Regions from separate parts of the Aliivibrio sp. SR45-2 genome, predicted to be linked through region 3. Evidence: predicted binding sites of a transcription regulator. Region 3 holds the regulator's gene; each other region holds the start of a gene.
The links. The regulator CRP, encoded in region 3, controls carbon source genes, mostly activating them, when cyclic AMP is high. The targets are predictions, from matches to a motif close to TGTGANNNNNNTCACA.
Positions count from the first base shown of each region.

Region 1: AACV33_RS17385 (CTP synthase) is a predicted target of CRP. The motif match lies at 2,098-2,113, and genes of this name have one in related genera.
Region 2: udp (uridine phosphorylase) is a predicted target of CRP. The motif match lies at 1,689-1,704, and genes of this name have one in related genera.
Region 4: nagE (N-acetylglucosamine-specific PTS transporter subunit IIBC) is a predicted target of CRP. The motif match lies at 3,356-3,371, and genes of this name have one in related genera.

Region 1 covers NZ_CAWPRC010000183.1:75,990-81,497, reverse strand. Annotated here, with positions in the region: gene AACV33_RS17395 (flagellin) at 13-1,146, shown strand; gene mazG (nucleoside triphosphate pyrophosphohydrolase) at 1,246-2,070, shown strand; gene AACV33_RS17385 (CTP synthase) at 2,201-3,841, shown strand; gene eno (phosphopyruvate hydratase) at 3,918-5,216, shown strand; gene ftsB (cell division protein FtsB) at 5,398-5,508, shown strand, end outside.
Region 2 covers NZ_CAWPRC010000133.1:26,436-31,943, forward strand. Annotated here, with positions in the region: gene AACV33_RS06710 (VCBS domain-containing protein) at 1-1,426, opposite strand, end outside; gene udp (uridine phosphorylase) at 1,795-2,553, shown strand; gene AACV33_RS06720 (DUF1887 family protein) at 2,706-3,857, opposite strand; gene AACV33_RS06725 (DUF2947 domain-containing protein) at 4,053-4,526, shown strand; gene AACV33_RS06730 (hypothetical protein) at 4,590-4,892, opposite strand; gene AACV33_RS06735 (Hsp70 family protein) at 5,012-5,508, opposite strand, start outside.
Region 3 covers NZ_CAWPRC010000150.1:126,914-132,421, reverse strand. Annotated here, with positions in the region: gene astA (arginine N-succinyltransferase) at 1-272, shown strand, start outside; gene astD (succinylglutamate-semialdehyde dehydrogenase) at 285-1,742, shown strand; gene AACV33_RS09510 (DUF1338 domain-containing protein) at 1,755-2,549, shown strand; gene crp (cAMP-activated global transcriptional regulator CRP) at 2,634-3,266, opposite strand; gene AACV33_RS09500 (OsmC family protein) at 3,512-3,913, shown strand; gene hslU (HslU--HslV peptidase ATPase subunit) at 3,987-5,321, opposite strand; gene hslV (ATP-dependent protease subunit HslV) at 5,334-5,508, opposite strand, start outside.
Region 4 covers NZ_CAWPRC010000161.1:254,239-259,746, forward strand. Annotated here, with positions in the region: gene glnS (glutamine--tRNA ligase) at 1-1,557, opposite strand, end outside; gene nagE (N-acetylglucosamine-specific PTS transporter subunit IIBC) at 1,727-3,217, opposite strand; gene nagA (N-acetylglucosamine-6-phosphate deacetylase) at 3,619-4,755, shown strand; gene nagC (DNA-binding transcriptional regulator NagC) at 4,757-5,508, shown strand, end outside.

The sequences.
Region 1 (5,508 bases), on a different contig from region 3:
GGAGCAAGAACTATGTCAATTTCAGTAAATACAAATATCTCAGCAATGACAGCGCAACGTTACATGAATAATGCAACAGCTGCTCAAGCGGATTCAATGGAGAAATTGTCTTCAGGTTTAAAAATCAACAGCGCTGCTGATGATGCTTCTGGTCTGCAAATTTCAAATCGTATGACAGCACAAACTCGTGGTTTGAATGTTGCTGTTCGTAATGCCAATGACGGTATGTCGATAGCTCAAACTGCTGAAGGCGCAATGAAAGAAACAACAAATGTTCTTCAGCGTTTACGTGATTTATCACTACAATCTTCAAATGGTTCAAACACCGATGCTGACCGTGATGCAATGCAAGAAGAGGCAAGCTCACTAACGGATGAATTGAATCGTATCGCTGAAACAACATCGTTTGCAGGAACTCGTTTAATTAATGGTGAGTTTGGTACTAAGTCATTTCAAATTGGTGCGGATTCAGGCGAAGCCGTTGCGATGACATTAAATAGTATGCGAGCAGATGAAGCGACGATGGGCGGTAAATCTTATTTTGCAGAAGAAGGTCGTGACATTAACTGGACGGTAGGCAAAGAGAATACGCAATTTAATGTTCAATATAATGATAAAAATGGTAATGAACAAAAAATCAATATTGCCGCAAAATCGGGTGATGATATTGAAGAGTTGGCTACTTACATTAATGGCCAAACAAATGAGTTAAGTGCTTCTGTTACTGAAAAAGGTATTCTACAAGTATTCATGTCTGGTGAGACTATCTCTTCTCCATTAACCTTCAGTGGCTCTCTCGCTAATGAGTTGAAAATGGGTGGGGAATCAGACGATACCGTTGCTTCTATGAATCTGACGACCGTTGGTGGAGCTCAGCGTTCTATTGATGTGATTGATGCAGCATTACAATATGTTGATGGTAATCGTGCATCACTTGGTGCGTTTCAAAATCGTTTTGAAAGTGCAGTAAATAATTTAACCAACATCAATGAGAATATTTCTGACTCAAACAGTCAAATTAAAGATGTTGATTTTGCTAAAGAAACGACAAACTTAACTAAGAATCAAATTTTAACTCAATCAAGTTCTTCGATTCTAGCCCAAGCAAAACAAGCGCCGACGGCAGCACTGGGTTTATTAAAGTAAGCTTTCTAAATGCCTTTTAGTTTAAGGCGAATGTATTTTTGAAAAAGCGGTGACTATAATGGTCACCGCTTTTTTGTTTTTAATCACAGGAAAATAGGTATGACAACCCCAAATAATATGGAACAGTTACTTTCAATTATGACTCAGTTAAGGGATAAGAAATCTGGTTGTCCGTGGGATCAAAAGCAAACCTTTGATTCTGTTATTCCTCACACCATAGAAGAAACCTATGAAGTAGTGGATGCAATTCATAAGAAAGATTGGGTTAATTTAAAAGAAGAACTTGGGGACCTATTATTTCAAGTTATTTTCTACTCTGAAATAGCAAAAGAAGAGCAGTTGTTTGATTTTAGTGATGTGGTAGATACATTAAATGAAAAGTTGATCCGTCGTCATCCACACGTTTTTGGTGATGAAGTCCTTTCTACGGATGATGAGATTAGTGCTAATTGGGACAAAATAAAGCAACAAGAGCGTGCAAATAAACAGGAAAGTGACCCAGGGTCTAAGATTGGGAATGACAGTATTTTAGATTCAATTCCTACCGCCTTACCTGCATTATTAAAAGCCAATAAAATACAAAAACAATGCTCAAAAGTAGGGTTTGACTGGAATGAACTGCAACCGGTTGCTGAAAAAGTGAATGAAGAGGTCGCAGAGGTTTTAGAAGAGGCGATAAAAAATCCACGGGATGAAAATAAAGTAGAAGAAGAATTAGGCGATTTACTTTTTGCTACAGTAAATTTAGTTCTCCATTTAGGAAAAAATCCAGAGCAAGTGTTATGCAAAGCAAATGATAAGTTTGAACGCCGTTTTCGTCAAATTGAAGCGAACATCGCTAAAAAACACAAAACTTTGCAGCAATGTGATTTAAATGAACTAGACTCTGAGTGGGAAAATGTGAAGCGAAGTGAGCGGAATTGATTTGGAGCAAAAAATAAATCAATTAACTGTGATACTTTTCACGTTGTGGCCATAAAGCGGTTCTGGTATATTCATTTCCCGTCCAGATAAAATCCATTTTATTCCTCAATACACCAATTTCAGGTAACGTATGACGACGAATTACATTTTTGTAACTGGCGGGGTTGTATCCTCTCTAGGTAAAGGTATTGCAGCAGCATCATTAGCAGCTATTCTTGAAGCTCGTGGCTTAAAAGTCACTATGATGAAGCTTGACCCATACATCAACGTTGATCCAGGCACAATGAGCCCAACTCAACACGGTGAAGTATTCGTCACGGAAGACGGCGCAGAAACTGATCTAGATTTAGGTCACTACGAGCGCTTCATTCGCACCAAAATGACTAAACGTAATAATTTTACGGCTGGTCGAGTTTACGCTGATGTTCTACGTAAAGAACGTCGCGGTGACTACTTAGGTGCAACTATCCAAGTTATCCCTCATATTACGAATGCGATTAAAGAACGTGTTATTTCTGGCGCTGCAGGCCATGATATCGCACTCGTTGAAGTTGGTGGCACAGTTGGTGATATTGAATCTCTGCCATTCATGGAAGCGATTCGTCAACTTGCTGTTGAGCTAGGTCGTGAACACACAATGTTTATGCACTTAACACTTGTTCCTTACTTGGTTGCAGCAGGCGAGCTTAAAACTAAGCCGACTCAACACTCAGTAAAAGAGCTACTGTCTATTGGTATCCAACCAGATATCTTAGTTTGTCGTTCAGATCGTGTTATTCCAGCAAACGAACGTAAGAAAATTGCTCTTTTCTGTAATGTACAAGAAAAAGCAGTTATCTCAATGAAAGACGTAGATTCAATCTATAAAATCCCACAATTGATCCGAGCGCAAGGTACTGATGATTTAGTGTGTCAACGCTTTGGTATTACCGCTCCTGCCGCTGATCTTTCTGAGTGGGAACAAGTAATTTATGAAGAAGCGAACCCGACTGGTGAAGTTACTATCGGTATGGTTGGTAAATACATTGAATTACCAGATGCTTACAAGTCAGTAAACGAAGCATTAAAACATGCGGGCTTGAAAAATCGCTTGAGCGTCACTATTAAATATATAGATTCACAAGATGTTGAATCTAAAGGTACTGAAATCCTAGAAGGTCTAGATGCAATTCTAGTTCCTGGTGGTTTTGGTGACCGTGGTATTGAAGGTAAGATCCTTGCTGCTCAATACGCTCGTGAAAATGCAGTACCATATTTAGGAATTTGTCTGGGTATGCAAGTTGCGCTAATTGATTACGCGCGTAACGTTGCTAATATGGAAGGGGCTCACTCTTCTGAATTCTCTAAAGACACTAAATTCCCAGTTGTTGGTCTAATCACAGAGTGGATTGATGGCGACGGTAATGTTGAAGAGCGTACTGAGAAATCAGATCTAGGCGGTACAATGCGTCTTGGTTCTCAACTATGTCATCTTGCTAAAGGCTCTAAAGCTCGTGAGCTTTACGGTAACGCAACAGTTGAAGAGCGTCATCGTCACCGCTATGAAGTAAATAATAATTTACTTCCGCAGCTTGAAAAAGCCGGTCTTAAGATCTCTGGCTTATCTGCTGATAAGAAGCTTGTGGAGATAATTGAAATCCCTAACCACCCATGGTTTGTGGCTGCTCAATTCCACCCTGAATTCACATCAACACCTCGTGATGGACACCCATTATTTGAAGGTTTTGTTAAAGCAGCAGGCGAAAATGCCCGCGGTGAATTCGAAAAGTAATAGGATTTACGGGTAGCTGTCCAATGTTGTGGCAGCTATTTTTAGCTTTTAAATTAAAGAAAATAGAGGAAACACAATGTCTAAGATCGTTAAAGTTCTAGGTCGTGAAATCATCGATTCTCGTGGTAACCCAACAGTTGAAGCTGAAGTTCATCTAGAAAGTGGTTTTGTTGGTATGGCTGCTGCTCCATCTGGCGCATCTACTGGTTCTCGTGAAGCTCTTGAGCTACGTGACGGCGACAAATCTCGTTTCCTAGGTAAAGGTGTTCTTAAAGCTATCGCAGCTGTAAATGGCCCAATCGCAGAAGCTCTAATCGGCAAAGACGCGAAAAACCAAGCTGAAATCGACCAAATCATGATCGATTTAGATGGCACAGAAAACAAAGCAAAATTTGGCGCTAACGCAATCCTTGCTGTTTCTCTAGCGAATGCTAAAGCTGCTGCAGCTGCTAAATCTATGCCTCTTTACGCTCACATTGCTGAACTAAACGGCACTCCTGGCGTATTCTCTATGCCTCTACCAATGATGAACATCATCAACGGTGGCGAGCACGCTGATAACAACGTTGATATCCAAGAATTCATGATTCAACCTGTTGGCGCTAAAACGCTTAAAGAAGCGGTACGCATGGGCGCAGAAGTTTTCCACAACCTAGCTAAAGTTCTTAAGTCTAAAGGCTACAGCACAGCGGTTGGTGATGAAGGCGGTTTCGCTCCTAACCTTAAATCTAACGCTGAAGCGCTAGAAGTTATCGCAGAAGCTGTTGCAGCTGCTGGTTACGAGCTAGGCAAAGACGTTACTCTTGCTATGGACTGTGCTGCTTCTGAGTTCTACAACAAAGAAGACGGTATCTACGACCTTAAAGGCGAAGGTAAGAAATTTACGGCTGAAGAGTTCAACCATTACCTAGCTGGTCTTGTTGAGCAATTCCCAATCGTATCTATCGAAGATGGTCTAGACGAATCAGATTGGGCTGGCTTCAAGCACCAAACTGAACTTCTTGGCGACAAAATCCAACTAGTTGGTGACGATCTATTCGTTACAAACACTAAGATTCTTGCTCGTGGTATTGAAGAAGGCATCACTAACTCAATCCTTATCAAGTTCAACCAAATCGGTTCACTTACAGAGACTCTAGCTGCAATCAAGATGGCTAAAGATGCTGGTTTCACAGCAGTTATCTCTCACCGTTCAGGCGAAACTGAAGATGCAACAATTGCTGATCTAGCAGTTGGTACAGCGGCAGGTCAAATCAAAACTGGTTCTATGAGCCGTTCTGACCGTGTTGCTAAGTACAACCAACTAATCCGTATCGAAGAAGCTCTAGGTGAACTAGCGCCATTCAACGGTCTTAAAGAAGTTAAAGGTCAATAATCTCAATTTTTGAGAGTATGACTTAATTCTTTAATCGTTCGATTAGAATTTTGATACAAAAACCGTCTCATTTGAGGCGGTTTTTTTTATTTCAGCTATACAGCTAGTGAAGTTCTAATGAGGGGTTGATATAGTTAGCGCTCTTTTCATTATAACTCAAACATTTGTTGCCGGAGCTACTATGCGTGCATTCGCCGTTTTACTGATTATTGCCTTAGGTTGGCTGCAATATACCTTATGGTTTGGAAAAAATGGCATGGCGGATTACGCTCAAGTATCCAATGATGTTCAG
Region 2 (5,508 bases), on a different contig from region 3:
CGTTAGTGCCATTAACCGTAATTGTTACTTGATGAGGTGTGCCATCGGCTGAATGAACGGTGATGGTATCGGTTGCTGTCGCGCCTTTACCTAACGCTTGAACGGTTGGGTTAGTATTATCTAGATCGTATGTCCAATTACCATTATCTGTTAGGTGGAGAGTACCTAAAGTCCCAACAATGTTGGTATTGGAGAAATGGGCTTCGCCGGTATCGACATCCGTAACAGTCAGTGTACCTGAGGTATTAAGTTGTGTTTCTTCTGTCACCGTACCAGTATTTGAGCCACCAATCACCGCTTTATCGTTAGTGCCATTAACCGTAATTGTTACTTGATGAGGCGTGCCATCGGCTGAATGAACGGTGATGGAATCGGTAGCAGTCGAGCCTTTACCTAACGCCTGAACGGTTGGGTTAGTGTTATCAAGATCGTATGTCCACGCGCCTTTGTCTGTAAGGTGTAGGGTACCGAGTGTGCCGATAATATCTGTGTTGGAGAAATGCGCTTCGCCGGTATCGACATCCGTAACAGTCAGTGTGCCAGAGGTTTGAAGTTGAGACTCTTCCGTCACCGCACCAGTATTAGATCCGCCAATTATCGCTTTGTCATTAGTGCCATTAACCGTGATTGTTATTTGATGCGGCGTGCCATCGACTGAATGAACGGTGATGGTATCGGTTGCTGTCGAGCCTTTACCTAACGCTTGAACTGTTGGGTTAGTGTTGTTTAAATCGTACGTCCATGCGCCATTGTCAGTAAGGTGAAGCGTACCGAGTGTGCCGATAATATCAGTATTTGAAAAATGTGCCTCACCACGATCAAAGTCTATTATTGTCAGCTTTCCGGAAACATGAGTTGTCACATCTTCGGTTATTGTCGCAGAGTCTTTTCCTGAAATAACAGCTTGCTGCTGTGAGTGTTGTGGTGGAGGGGTGCTTAATGTCGTAGGGGGAGTGACCAACATAGCAGGAGCTTGGTTAATTGTATGGTTTTGCACTGGCGTAGGAAGGATTCCAATGGGAGTTATTGCGTGCGAAGCTAAATGGGAACTACTTCGTGCGCTTGGAGTTACTATTGGTGTGTGCTCATTCGTATCATCTGGATTAGGTTGAATATTGCTCATTTTGTTTTCGACAATAGGATCTAAAGGTGAAATGAGTGATTCATTATGATGAGGATTTGACTCTTCTAATGTACCGCTTTCTATATTTGAGTATTTTTCTTCGAGGAATTCTTCTGGTGTAAATGTTTTAGAAAAAGAAAAACTTGGCAAAATTAGCATCAATTGAGGATAGAGAGAGATCCTTCTAGCTAAATAACGTTGGCTTTTATTTTTTTTATTTTTAATCGGTGATTTTTCTTTTCCCGAATCTGAAAATGATTTAGTTTTATTATTTGAGTTTGTTTTATCTGACTGCTTATTCATCCATGACCTCAATGCATAATATGTAACTTATTATAAGTTAAGGATATGAAAGGCTAAAAAGCCAATATTAAGGCTCATAATTATTTAAAAGTGGACTTCCATTTTAATAAAAATAGCCGTCATCAATTATATCGATTGAATTTGAAATGATTGTAAGGTCATGTAAGTCGCGTTAATCTTGAGTATAAGTTAACCAAAGGTCTCTATTTCTGTGATGCCAATCGGTTTTCCGTGCAAGAGTGTAATCTATCATCATTCCTTTCGGGATCTTAATCACACTAATGCTTTAACCGTTTGGGTAAAGTAACTTCATCGAATCAAATATAACTATTTAATCAACGCGACCCTACAATCGCAAGGAGTTAACCATGACAGCAGCAGTATTCCATTTAGGTGTAACACAAGCAGATCTTCAAGGTGCAGAAATGGCGATCATCCCTGGTGATCCAGCACGTGTTCAGAAAATCGCAGAACAAATGGAAAATCCTAAATTTTTAGCAAGTCACCGTGAATACACTGTGTACCTAGCAGAATTAGAAGGCAAAAAAATTGTTGTTTGTTCTACTGGTATCGGTGGTCCATCAACGTCTATTGCTGTTGAAGAGTTAGCTCAATTGGGTGTGCGTACCTTCTTACGTGTTGGTACTACTGGTGCAATCCAACCGCATGTAAATGTAGGTGATATGATTGTAACGACAGGTTCAGTTCGTTTAGATGGTGCGAGCTTGCATTTTGCTCCAATGGAATTCCCAGCCGTTGCTGATTTTGATGTTGCAACAGCAATGCGTAAAGCGGTTGTTGACCAAGGTGCGACAGTACACACCGGTGTTACTGCATCAAGTGATACATTCTACCCAGGTCAAGAGCGTTATGATACGTTCTCTGGTCGTGTTGTTAAGCGCTTCCAAGGTTCTATGCAAGAATGGCAAGACATGGGCGTGTTAAACTTTGAGATGGAATCTGCAACACTATTAACTATGTGTGCAAGCTCTGGTTTACGTGCTGGTTGTGTTGCTGGCGTTATTATTAACCGTACTCAAAAAGAAACACCTGATCACGTGACATTAAAAGAAACAGAAGCTCGTTCAATTAAAGTTGTGATTGAAGCGGCTCGTAATCTTCTATAATTACAGAAGCAAATAGATATAAAAAATGCCGCTGATTCTTAACGAATAAGCGGCATTTTTATCGCTGTATATTGATGCAATTTAAAGTCCCGATAATAAAAAAGATCAGTTAATCGGTCTTTTTTATTATCGGATCATTAATTACAAAGAGATTAATGACCGCCAGCGGCTAAGAACCAGTTTAAGAGGTGCTTTTTAAGATCGCCTAATTCATCAGGACCAATGATCGCTAAGCCTAAATCTTGTGCTCGCATAATGTCATTATTACGTAAAGGTCGGAAACTAACTAACATTGCTCGTGCTTGTAAGCCGCCAAGAAGGTCACGTAATGACTCTAATTTATAAAGCGTATCATCGCCATCATCACGCATGCCTTTGGTCTTACATTCAATGATATGCAGCTTGTTATTCACGATACTAACCACATCAAGTTCATTACGAACGTCTTTTGTGCCAATTTCACGGTGAACTTGTACATTCAATGAGTGATCTTGAAGCGTCGGTAAATATTGTTGAATATCGACGACGGTATTATGAACAAGAATTTCTAACCATTCCCCATTCGCTAAACGTCGAGCTTCTTCACAATCAAAAGTTAATGTGCCGTTTTCGTAGGTAGCTAATCCTGTTTCAACAAGATCAGTTAGCAACATATTAAGCTCTTTGTAGCTTTGTTGTTTCTCCGTAACTTCTACATCTAAACGTTGTTCTTTTCGACAGGTTGTTGCTAAATAGTTTAGCGTCGCAAGACCTGGGCCCAATTCAAGAGCGTTACTTGCCCAGCGTTGACATAATTCACGCAGACGCTTATCCATGCTTTCAGGAAGCTCGGTTTCAGAGAACTCACAACGAGCACCAAAAATAGCAAGATAATCACTTAATCGAATATTATCAGCAACGTGTTTTTGTTTGCGACCATCAGGATAAACCCAGCATAGTTTGTCACTGAAAGGTTCAACCACAAAAATAGGCCAATGGTATGAACGAAAAACTTCATAAGCAGAAAGAAGACGGTGACGAAGGCCACAGCTTGCGTTCAGTTTTACTTCGCTGTATCTCTCTTTAATATCGGCCGCAAGCGCTTGTAGAGATTGCTTGATGAGATGAGTATCTACGATATTAGGGATTTCGTAAAACTCAGAGCTAATGCCTTTGTATTGAAGAATAGATTCTAAACGAACGAACATGTCTTTTTGATTTTCATCCCCAATGAAAATCATATGTTCGCCTTTTACAGAAAGGTCGAGAAGTGGAGTCACAAGACGGACAGGGTCTTGATCCATAATGCCAACATGAGTGATCATTTAATAATCCTTGTAATGTAATAACTACACATATAATGGTAATGAGAAGGCATGTGTAATTCGTTTTTTCTATTTGATATAACAGTTATGAGGGGGGGGATGATAAAAATCAACCTATTATGAAATATTCTTATTTGGGCTTAAGTAAGAAAGACGATAGAATAGAGTCAATGTATGTAATTATAGAATGAATTTATGAGTTATTTACCGTTAGATGAATATAATCGCAAGTGGATATTCACTCATCAATCGATGCCTGTTAATGATGAACTGCTTCCATTGATCAAACCGTTTACTCAAGCGGAATCGGCTCAGGTTTGGAATAATTTTATTAGTGCGAATAGCCCAACAGCAGACCATTTTGACTCAAAAGAATGGCCGATGAAGAAAACCTCGTGGGTTAATGAAATTGATTGGCAACACCGTTGGGACAGTGATAATGAATCACTTCCTGATGAAGTACTCGAATTTATCGATTGGTCTGATGATGTGACAGTGTATTTCTGTTATGAAAAATACAATTTGATTGAAACATCATGGGGAACGTTTAAAAAAACGTGGAAGAATTTTTTATTCTATGATGATTTACCGATGCTGATCGGTAAGAAAAAATCACAAGCATTATGGTTTAACTCAAAAGGTAAAGTTAAGTTAGGCTCTCGCGGCTAAACCGTAATTTTAGATTGGTTAGATACAATAAAGGCCCGTTAAATGATAGCGGGCCTTTATCTTTTATGTGTAACTGATAGAAGAGACATGCTCAGGAGCATGGATTTCGAGATAGTGAGAAAAACGATCTAATTCAGTTTTTAAGTCGTCTATGCTTGCTTTATTTAAATGGATGATAAAACGTTGAAACTCATTGATATCCATTATCTGCTTGTTATACATAATCCATTCAACAATTAGCTCTTGGGGAACCGTGACAATATCACCGATCCGTTTAGCTGCTTTGCGTAACTCTCGAGTGCCGAAGCGAAACCAACCAACAAAATAAAGTAACACAGCAATAGCTAAAAAAGCGCTATATGCCATAAAGGTTTACCTTCAAATTGTGATAACGCTAGTATACGCATTTCATTCTATTTTTGAAGGTAAAAACAGCAACCTGACAGATTTTTGACAAAATTGATTAATATGCCATCTGTTTTTTGCTAGTTTAATAAGCGAAGACCAGCAGGAAGTGCATCACCAAAGAGGCGTTTAGAATCCGCATCGGTTAGTGCTTGTTGGCTTGAAACCAAATCAATCCAACTCTGTGGAGAGCGACTTTTTTTCAATTTATCGATGATGCTTTCGCGTAATTCATCGGATACGTCGAGTGTTCTGTCGCCTGTTAATCGAGCCATCATGACGGCTGCAAACCCTGCCATTGGTTGAGCTTTCCAATCTTGTTCCAATAAAGTAGGAAGCCATTGAGTGACTTGATTCGCAGGGATCAAATTATGTTGGCTGCCATAGAAAGGGGAGCGAGAGCAAATACGTCCTAACGCCCACCAATGAACTTGAGCTTGATTGCCATTTTTGGCATGCCCCAGCATCCATGTAGACAGTAATGTTTTATCTTCGACATCTAAATGCTCAAGAGCGGCGGCTAATCGAACCATCGCTTCGTAACTTTTATTGGTCGCATCTTCTAATGTTTTTGGGT
Region 3 (5,508 bases):
GTTATGTGGATATTTTTGACGCGGGCCCAACAGTAGAGTGCGATTTACGCAGCATTGAATCGGTGCGAAATTCATTTAAAGCCAAAGTTATCATTACAGAACATAACAGCTCTCAACAGTATTTAATTTCAAATACATCGTTTGAAAATTTTAGAGCAACGGCAACAACAGCTGCTTATGACAAAGCCACTGATACCGTTCATTTAACTAGAGATGCGGCAGATGCATTACAAGTCGATGTTGATGATTACGTACGTTTACTGGCTCAATAGAGGACAAAGGATATGACACATTGGATTGCAGGGGATTGGGTTTCTGGCCACGGTGAAACAATACAATCATTAAGCCCATACAACAGCAACGTTGTATGGCAGGGAGAAAGCGCAACCAAAGATCAAGTTGAGTCTGCGGTTAGTGCGGCACGACATGCCTTTATTGAGTGGAAAAAGCAGCCTTTCGAAGCGCGCCAAGTGATTATTGAGCGTTTTGCAGCGTTAGTGAAAGAGAACACGGATAAGATTGCTGAAGTCATTTCTAAAGAGACTGGAAAGCCTTTTTGGGAAACAAAAACAGAAGCGGGCGCGATGGTAGGTAAAATTGCCATCTCTATACGTGCGTATCATGAAAGAACGCCCCATAAAGAGCGTGAAGCGGCGGGAAATAAAATAGTACTCAGACATCGCCCATTAGGTGTAATGGCGGTCTTTGGACCGTATAACTTCCCTGGTCACCTCCCTAATGGCCATATCGTTCCTGCATTGCTTGCGGGTAACACGGTGGTATTAAAACCATCAGAGCAAACACCGTGGACCAGTGAAGTCATTATGACATTATGGCAACAAGCGGGTTTGCCAAATGGGGTGATTAATTTGGTGCAAGGCGCTCGTGAAACTGGTGAAGCGTTAGCGAGTGCCAAAGGTATTGATGGTTTGCTGTTTACTGGCAGTGCCAATACGGGGCATATCCTGCATCGTCAATTTTCTGGTGATACCGGGAAAATGCTCGCTCTAGAAATGGGTGGCAATAATCCAATGGTTATTTCCAAGTCCTTTGGTGAGCAAGAGGCCGCAGTTTATACGATTATTCAATCGGCATTTATTAGTGCAGGCCAGCGTTGTACTTGTGCCCGTCGTTTGTATGTTCCTACAGGTAAGGCGGGAGATGAGTTATTAGTTCGTCTCGTTGAAGTGGCAAAAACCATCGTGGTTGATCAACCTTTTGCCGAGAATACGCCATTTATGGGACCACAAATCTCAGTCGCAGCAGCAGAGTTTATTCTCAACGCTCAGAAGAATTTACAAGATTTAGGTGGGGAGTCTCTACTTGAAGCTAAAAGCCTAGGTCACGCCTTTGTTTCTCCGGGGATTATCGATGCTACTAACGTTGCTGAATTACCCGATGAAGAATACTTTGGACCATTACTACAAGTCGTGCGTTATGAGACATTAGAAGAAGCGGTAGAGCTTGCTAATGACACTCGCTATGGTTTATCTGCGGGTCTAGTATCGACGGATGACAGTGAGTGGGAATACTTTGTTGAACACATTCGTGCAGGTATCGTTAATCGCAATCGTCAATTGACAGGTGCGAGTGGTGATGCGCCATTTGGTGGCCCAGGTGCATCGGGTAATATGAAGCCGAGTGCGTATTATGCGGCAGATTATTGTGCTTATCCAATGGCATCGATGGAAGGTGACGCGTGTGAAATTCCTGCACAATTATCTCCAGGACTAACTCTTTAAGAGGTAACGAGTATGAATAATGTGAATTCTTTATTTTCGGCACTATGGCAAGATTATGTCGTTCGTTTATCTCCTTCTGCTGGGAAGGTTCGACAATTACTGTCTGGCGGTGACGAGATTATTAATGATCACATCGCATTAAGAACGTTTAATCTATCTAAAGTGGGTTTATCTACGTTAGCGGCGCCATTTTTAGCGATGGGCTATAAAGCGTGTGATGAATATGAGTTTGTTGCTAAAAAATTAAAAGCTCAACATTTCGAACACCCAGATCCAAAAGCGCCTAAAGTGTTTATTAGTGAATTATTAGTTGAGGAACTTTCTGTTCAGGCTCAAGATATTATTCATAAGTTAGTTAAACAAGTGCCTGCCCACTATTTTGTTAGTAATGACTTTTTGTCTTCTGGCCGACCTTGGTCATTAAGTTATGAAGAGTACGAAACGTTAGCAAAAGAAAGTGAATACGCTTCTTGGTTGGCGGCTCATGGTTATGGGGCAAATCATTTTACTGTGTATGTTAATCAGTTGGATGGTTTTGATAGCGTGGTGGATGTAAATCAACATCTTCGAAAAGCGGGTTTTTCTATTAATGAAGTTGGTGGAGAAGTCAAAGGATCTCCTGAGGTTCATTTAGAGCAGTCCTCAACGATGGCTGATAAAGTAACCGTAAACTTTACTGAGGGTGAATTTGATATTCCGGGTGGTTTTTATGAGTTTGCCAAACGTTATGCCTTACCTACAGGGGAATTATATCAAGGGTTTGTTGAGGCTTCTGCGGATAAGATTTTTGAAAGTACCGATGGGTAATTTACGTCTTTAGGTCGTAAAGTCTACTCATAAAAAAACGCAGCTTATGGGCTGCGTTTTTATTTGTTTATGGTTATCGTTAAATTAACGAGTGCCGTAAACTACAATTGTTTTACCGTGTGCTGAAATCAAGTTTTGCTCTTCAAGCATCTTCAAGATACGACCAACAGTTTCACGTGAACAACCTACAATTTGACCGATCTCTTGACGAGTGATCTTAATTTGCATGCCGTCTGGGTGAGTCATTGCATCTGGTTGTTTAGCTAGATTCAGTAGAGTCTGAGCGATACGGCCTGTTACGTCTAGGAATGCTAAATCACCCACTTTTTGGCTAGTGATTTGTAGACGAGTTGCCATTTGAGCAGAAAGACGCATCAGAATATCTGGGTTTACTTGAATCAGTTGACGGAATTTCTTGAATGAAATTTCAGCGACTTCACAAGGACTTTTTGCACGAACCCATGCTGAACGTTCTTGGCCTTCTTCAAACAAACCAAGTTCACCAATGAAGTCACCTTGGTTAAGGTAAGAAAGGATCATTTCCTTTCCTTCTTCATCTTTAATCAGTACAGCAACAGAACCTTTTACGATGTAGTAAAGAGTCTCAGCTTTTTCACCCGCGTGAATCAAAGTACTTTTTGATGGGTACTTATGAATGTGACAATGAGATAAGAACCACTCTAATGTTGGATCTGTCTGAGGTTTACCTAGAACCATACTTTATACTTCCTCTGCGTTTGCCAAGTAGGCGATGTCCATTTTAAAATAACTGAGCCAAATATCAGTTTGGCCTATAGAATATGGTTATCGGAACAAGGCTGCATGTTCGTTGAGATAATTGATAAAATAATACCCTGTTTCGCAATCGATTTCTTGACTTTGATCGTATGAATAGTGCGACCAAGGGCACAATTTCGTGAAATGGATCACGAGTTTTCCTTTTATGTTGTAAAGAGGCTTTTATGAATGCTGAAGTTAAATGGATTGATGGATTTACTTTCTTAGGTCAATCACAATCTGGTCACTCTGTTGTTATGGATGGTAATGGTGGAGAAAAAGCACCAAGCCCGATGGAATTGGTATTAATGGCGGCGGGAGGATGTAGCTCTGTTGATGTGATTGATGGCTTGAAATCAGCCAATCAAGCGGTCACGGGTTGTGTCGCTAAGCTATCAAGTGCTCGTCGAGATGTGGCACCAAAATTATTTACTCACGTAAATATTCATTTTGAGATAACAGGGGATAAGCTTGATCCTACGATCGTGGAAAGAGTGACGGCAGATTCTTTACAGAAATATTGTTCAGTGTGTTTAATGCTCGGCTCGGGTATTGAAATGACTCACAGTTGGGAAATCATTGCGTAATTACATTTGAAAAAATTAATGTAAAAAGGCCCGATTCAGTGTTGAATCGGGCCTTTTTTAAAAGGGGGAATGATTACAAAATGAAGCGACTTAAGTCTTCATTTTCAATTAATTCACCTAAACGAGAGGTTACATAAGCGTCATCTACCGTTAAGCTGTCACCGCCTTTCTCTGAAGCATCATAAGAAATTTCTTCCATTAGACGTTCCATTACGGTGTGCAAACGACGAGCACCGATGTTCTCTGTCGTTTCATTAACTCTAAATGCAGACTCTGCAATACGACTAATACCATCTTCAGTAAATTCGATATTGACATTTTCAGTCGCTAATAGAGCGATGTATTGCTCAGTTAGTGAGGCATTTGGCTCGGTTAAAATACGCTTAAAGTCATTTGCCGTTAGCGCTTCTAGCTCAACACGGATCGGTAAGCGACCTTGTAATTCAGGGATCAAATCGGATGGTTTCGCCATTTGGAATGCACCTGATGTGATGAATAGCATGTGATCAGTTCTAACCATGCCATGTTTCGTGCTTACTGTGCTGCCTTCCACTAATGGAAGAAGGTCACGTTGAACGCCTTCGCGAGATACATCACCAGATTGAGAATTTGATCCTTTGCAGATTTTATCGATCTCATCAATAAAGACGATGCCGTGATTTTCTACGTTAAATATGGCTTGTTCTTTTAGCTCTTCAGGGTTGACTAATTTAGCGCCTTCTTCTTCAGCAAGGGCTTTAAGCGCATCTTTGATTTTCATCTTGCGCTTTTTCGTTGTTTCGCCACCAGATAGGTTCTGAAACATGCCCTGAAGTTGGTTCGTCATTTCTTCCATGCCTGGAGGAGCCATGATTTCGACACCCACTTGAGGTGCAGCAACATCAACGTCAATCTCTTTATCGTCTAATTTGCCTTCACGCAATTTCTTACGGAAAGATTGACGAGTGCCAGAGTCATTATCACCTTCTTCATTCTTACCCCATGCATCGCGAGCGGGTGGTAATAAAATATCAAGGATACGATCTTCAGCTTGCTCTTCAGCGCGGAATTTTACTTTTTCTACCGCCTGTTGATGTGTCATTTTGATCGCGACATCGGTTAAATCACGAATGATGCTGTCGACTTCTTTGCCTACATAACCGACTTCTGTGAATTTAGTCGCTTCTACTTTAATGAACGGTGCATTGGCCAGTTTCGCTAAACGACGAGCAATCTCTGTTTTACCGACACCTGTAGGTCCGATCATTAAAATGTTTTTAGGCGTTACTTCTGCGCGTAATTCTGGTTGAAGTTGCATTCGACGCCAGCGGTTACGTAATGCAATGGCGACTGATCGTTTTGCTTTATCTTGACCAATAATATGGCTATCTAATTCGTGTACAATTTCACGAGGAGTCATTTCAGACATGGGTATTCCTTACTATTTGTTGGTATCAAGAACTTCAACGGTATGGTTATGATTGGTGTATACATCAGTATCACCAGCGATAGTCAGTGCTTTCACTGCAATATCGTATGCATCTAAATCTGTATTTTCTAATAATGCGGTTGCCGCAGAACGAGCAAAATAACCACCAGAACCAATAGTGAGGAGG
Region 4 (5,508 bases), on a different contig from region 3:
TTGATAGCCAGCTTCCGCTTCTGCAGTTACTAAGCTTGGTTCAACAAAACCCTGTTTAGTAATTAATGACTCAGGATTAATACTTTCTGAGAAATCCTCTAAAGCCGCAGGGTTTGGCACTGTGAATAAACGATCATATAGACGAATTTCTGCAGGGAACGCTTTGTCTGCAGATACCCAATGAATAACGCCTTTCACTTTACGACCATCTGCTGGGTTTTTACCTAGCGTTTCTGTGTCATAGCTACAGAAAATAGTCGTGATGTTACCCGCTTCGTCTTTTTCAATTCGATTTGCTTGAATAACATAAGCACCGCGTAAACGCACTTCTTTACCAAGTACTAAACGTTTGTATTTCTTGTTTGCTTCTTCACGGAAATCATCTTGCTCAATATAAACTTCACGAGTAAATGGAACTTCACGAGTACCCATTTCTGGTTTATTTGGATGATTTGCAACGTTTAGCGTTTCGACTTTACCTTCTTCGTAGTTTTCAATCACTACTTTTACAGGTTCAAGTACAGCCATTGCACGAGGTGCATTTTCATTTAGATCATCACGAATACACGATTCTAATGAACCAAATTCAATCATGTTCTCTTGCTTAGTTACACCTATGCGCTTACAGAATTCACGAATAGACCCCGCAGTAAAACCACGACGACGTAAACCAGAAACCGTAGGCATACGTGGATCATCCCAACCGTTTACTAATTTCTCAGTAACCAGTTCATTAAGCTTACGCTTAGACATGATCGTGTATTCTAAGTTTAAACGGCTAAACTCATATTGATGTGGTTGGCAATCAATCGTAATATTTTCCAAAACCCAATCGTATAAACGACGGTTGTCTTGGAATTCTAATGTACAGATAGAATGCGTAATGCCTTCAAGTGCATCCGAAATACAATGAGTAAAATCGTACATTGGGTAGATACACCACTTATCGCCAGTTTGGTGATGAGTAGCAAAACGAATACGATAAATAACAGGATCGCGCATAACGATAAATGAAGAAGCCATGTCGATTTTTGCACGTAAGCAAATAGTGCCTTCTTTAAATTTACCATCACGCATTTGTTCAAATAGCGCAAGGTTCTCTTCGACACTACGATCACGGTATGGGCTGTTTTTACCCGGCTCTTTAAGAGAACCACGGTACTCACGGATTTGATCAGAGGTTAACTCATCAACATAAGCCAGTCCTTTCTCAATCAATTCAACCGCGTAGTCATACAATTTATCGAAGTAATTCGAAGAATAATGAATATCTCCGCTCCAATCAAAACCTAACCATTTAACGTCATTTTTGATTGATTCAACGTATTCAATATCTTCTTTTTCAGGGTTAGTATCATCAAAACGTAGATTACACTGTCCCTGATAATCTTGAGCAATACCAAAATTCAAACAGATAGATTTTGCGTGTCCGATATGCAGATAACCGTTTGGCTCTGGCGGGAAACGAGTATGGACACTGGAATGTTTACCTGACTTTAGGTCTTCATCAATAATTTGACGGATAAAGTTGGTAGGACGAGTTTCAGTTTCACTCATCTAAAGCACCTCATTGGTATTAGGAGAAAGAACAAATTGTTCATATCTCCCTATGATCCACAATTATGGGCCAATACTCAATATATAGAATCAAATAGTTGCTTTATTTCCATAAAAAAAGCCGCTCTAATTAGAGCGGCTCATTAAATCGAGTTAATTTACTCAATAATTATGGTAGTGCAACTGCTGTTAAGTCTTCAGAAGCTGGGATTTTTTTCATTTCACCAGCAACGATTTCAGCAAGAGGACCTAGGATAACTTGAACATTGTTTGAACCAAGTTTAACTACGCCCATTGCACCAAGACCTTTCAGTTGCTTCTCGCTGATTACGCTAGTGTCTTTAAGAGTTAAGCGTAAACGAGTGATACAAGCATCAATGTTTTCTATGTTGTCGTGACCACCAAGCGCTTTAAGATACTGCTTAGCTAGTTCACTTGTTTCTTTAGAACCACGGATTGAGCTTTCTTCTTCATCATCGTCTTCACGGCCTGGAGTCTTAAGGTTAAACTTAAGGATTACAGCGCGGAAGATAAAGTAGTATAAAGCGAAGAAAACGATACCTTGGATAATTAGCATATACCAATTAACCGCTAGTGGGTTACGGCTAGAAAGAACCATATCAACTAGACCCGCAGAGAAACCGAAGCCTGCAATCCAATGCATAGATGCTGCGATGAATACAGAGATACCCGTTAATGCTGCGTGAACTACATACAATGCAGGAGCAAGGAACATGAATGAGAATTCTAGTGGTTCAGTTACACCCGTAAAGAACGATGCGAAACCTGCAGCAATCATAATAGATGCTACTTTTTCTTTGTTCTCAACTTTTGCAGTGTGGTAGATAGCTAGTGCTGCACCTGGTAGACCAAACATCATGATTGGGAAGAAACCAGCTTGGTACATACCTGTAACACCTACAGTTGCAGTACCTTCAGCGATAGACTTTGCGCCACCTAGGAAGTTAGGGATGTCGTTAATACCAGCAACGTCGAACCAGAACACTGAGTTAAGTGCATGGTGAAGACCTACAGGAATTAATAAACGGTTGAAGAATGCATAGATACCTGCACCCGTAGCACCCATACCTTGAATTGATTCGCCGAAGTGAACAAGACCATCGTAGATTGCTGGCCATACGTACATAAGCACGAACGCAATTAAAATACCTGCAAATGACGTTAGAATAGGTACAAGACGTTTACCTGAGAAGAATGCAAGTGTTTTATGCAATTCAACAGCAGAGAAACGGTTGTAAATTTCAGCAGATATGATACCAACTAAAATACCAACAAATTGGTTGTTGATCTTACTAAAAGCAGCAGGAACAGCAGCAGGATCAATACCTTGAATTTGAGCTACCGCACCTGGAGAAAGAAGATTCGTTACAACAAGGAAACCAACAAAACCAGAAAGTGCCGCTGCACCATCTTTATCTTTAGACATACCATAAGCAACACCAATTGCGAATAGTACAGACATGTTATCAATAATAGACGCACCAGCTTTGATTAAAAACGCTGCTAATGCACTATTGCCGCCCCAAGCCACCGGATCAATCCAGTAACCAATACCCATTAAAATTGCTGCTGCAGGTAATGTAGCAACTGGTACCATCAGTGCTTTACCTACTTTTTGAAAATATCCTAAAATATTCACCTTTAGATTCCCCCTATAAGGATTTTAGATTTTTTTGAGTAGCTTACGTTAGCTTATTATAAACTTATTTCGCTACTCGTTATTAACAGGGTCAGTGTAAGGGATTAATTTCGCCCCGCAAATTAAAAGCGAGCTAATTGTGATCATTATCACCTGCAGAGGGAATATTTAAGGTATTTTGCTAGCGAGATCATAAAACTTATTTTATCATTCGAAAGAATAAAACATCCGGAATAATATTTGGTCATAAATAGACTCAATTTTGTCATTACTGAACGAAACATTTAGGACATAGAGTGTACCGCTCAGTAAGCAGTTTTATTTTTTACTTGCTTAAAAATTTCCACAAAAAAAGTTCTATTTTTTTTGTACACTAAATTATAACTTAAAGGATTCACGCTATGTATGCGCTAACTAACTGTAAAGTCTATACTGGTAATGATGTTCTTGTTGATCACTCAGTGATTATCAACGGCACCAATATTGAAAAAATCTGCCTAACATCTGAACTTCCTGATGGCATCGAACGTAAAGATTTAGACGGTGCTAATTTAAGCCCTGGTTTCATCGACCTTCAGCTAAATGGCTGTGGTGGTGTAATGCTAAATGATGAAATTACAGCAAAAACCATGCAAATAATGCATGAAGCAAACCTTAAATCGGGTTGTACTAGCTTTTTACCGACATTAATCACTTCTTCAGACGAAGATATGCGCGCTTCTATTGAAGCTGCTCGTGAATATCACAACAAATATCAAAACCAATCTTTAGGTTTACACCTTGAAGGTCCGTACCTAAATGTCATGAAAAAAGGCATTCACAGCGTTGACCATATCCGTCACTCAGATTCAGATATGATCCAACTTATGTGTGATAACGCTGATTTAATCACAAAAGTGACATTGGCTCCTGAGCAAAATGATCCTGAACATATTGAGCGTCTTCACAAGGCCGGTATTGTTGTTTCAATTGGCCACACAAACGCAACGTATGCAGAAGCTCGCCAAGGTTTTGAGTCAGGCATTACATTCGCTACTCATTTATTTAATGCAATGACACCAATGGTAGGTCGTGAACCAGGTGTTGTTGGTGCAATCTACGATACACCAGACGTTTATGCTGGCATTATCGCTGATGGCTTCCATGTTGATTACGCAAACATTCGTATCGCGCACAAAATAAAGAAAGAAAAGTTAGTATTAGTGACCGATGCCACAGCTCCTGCAGGTGCTGACATGGAATACTTTATTTTTGTGGGGAAGAAAGTATATTACAAGGATGGTAAATGTGTTGATGAAAATGGCACATTAGGTGGATCAGCTCTGACTATGATTGAAGCAGTTCAGAATACAGTTGAACACGTTGGAATCGCTTTAGATGAAGCTCTACGTATGGCTACGTTATATCCTGCTCAAGCAATTGGTGTAGATAATAAACTTGGTCGAATCAAAAAAGACATGGTAGCTAACCTTGCTATTTTTGATCGTGACTTTAATGTAAAAGCGACTGTTGTTAACGGACAATACGAGCAAAGTTAATATGACTGACGGACAAATTGGTAATGTAGATCTAGTAAAACAATTAAACAGTGCCGCTGTTTATCGTTTAATCGACCAAAAAGGACCGATTTCTCGAATTCAAATCGCAGACGTTAGTCAACTTGCACCAGCAAGTGTTACCAAGATAACCCGTCAATTATTAGAGCGTGGCTTAATTAAAGAAGTCGCGCAACAAGCATCAACTGGTGGTCGAAGAGCAATTTCTTTGACTACCGAAACCTCACCCTTTCATTCAATCGCGGTGCGCTTAGGCCGTGATTATATTCAGCTAAGCCTATTTGATCTTTCAACAAAAGAATTAGCCAGTGAATACCAAGAATTTCATTATAGTAACCAAGAACACCTTTTAGATGGCCTAAATAAATTACTCCAAAACTTCATTACCCGTAATCAAGACACCATCAAACAACTCATCGCTATTGGTATCACACTCCCTGGTTTGGTTAACCCAGAAACGGGCGTTGTAGAATATATGCCAAATACCGATATAGACAAACTAGCATTGGCTGACTTCATTAAAGAAACGTTTGATATTCAATGCTTTGTTGGTAATGATATTCGAGGTTTAGCGCTCGCTGAACACTATTTCGGGGCCTCTCAAGATTGCCGAGATTCTATTCTAGTGAGTGTTCATAGAGGAACCGGGGCTGGTATTATTGTTAATGGTAAAGTATTTCTAGGGCATAATCGAAACGTTGGAGAAATCGGTCATATTCAAATCGATCCAATCGG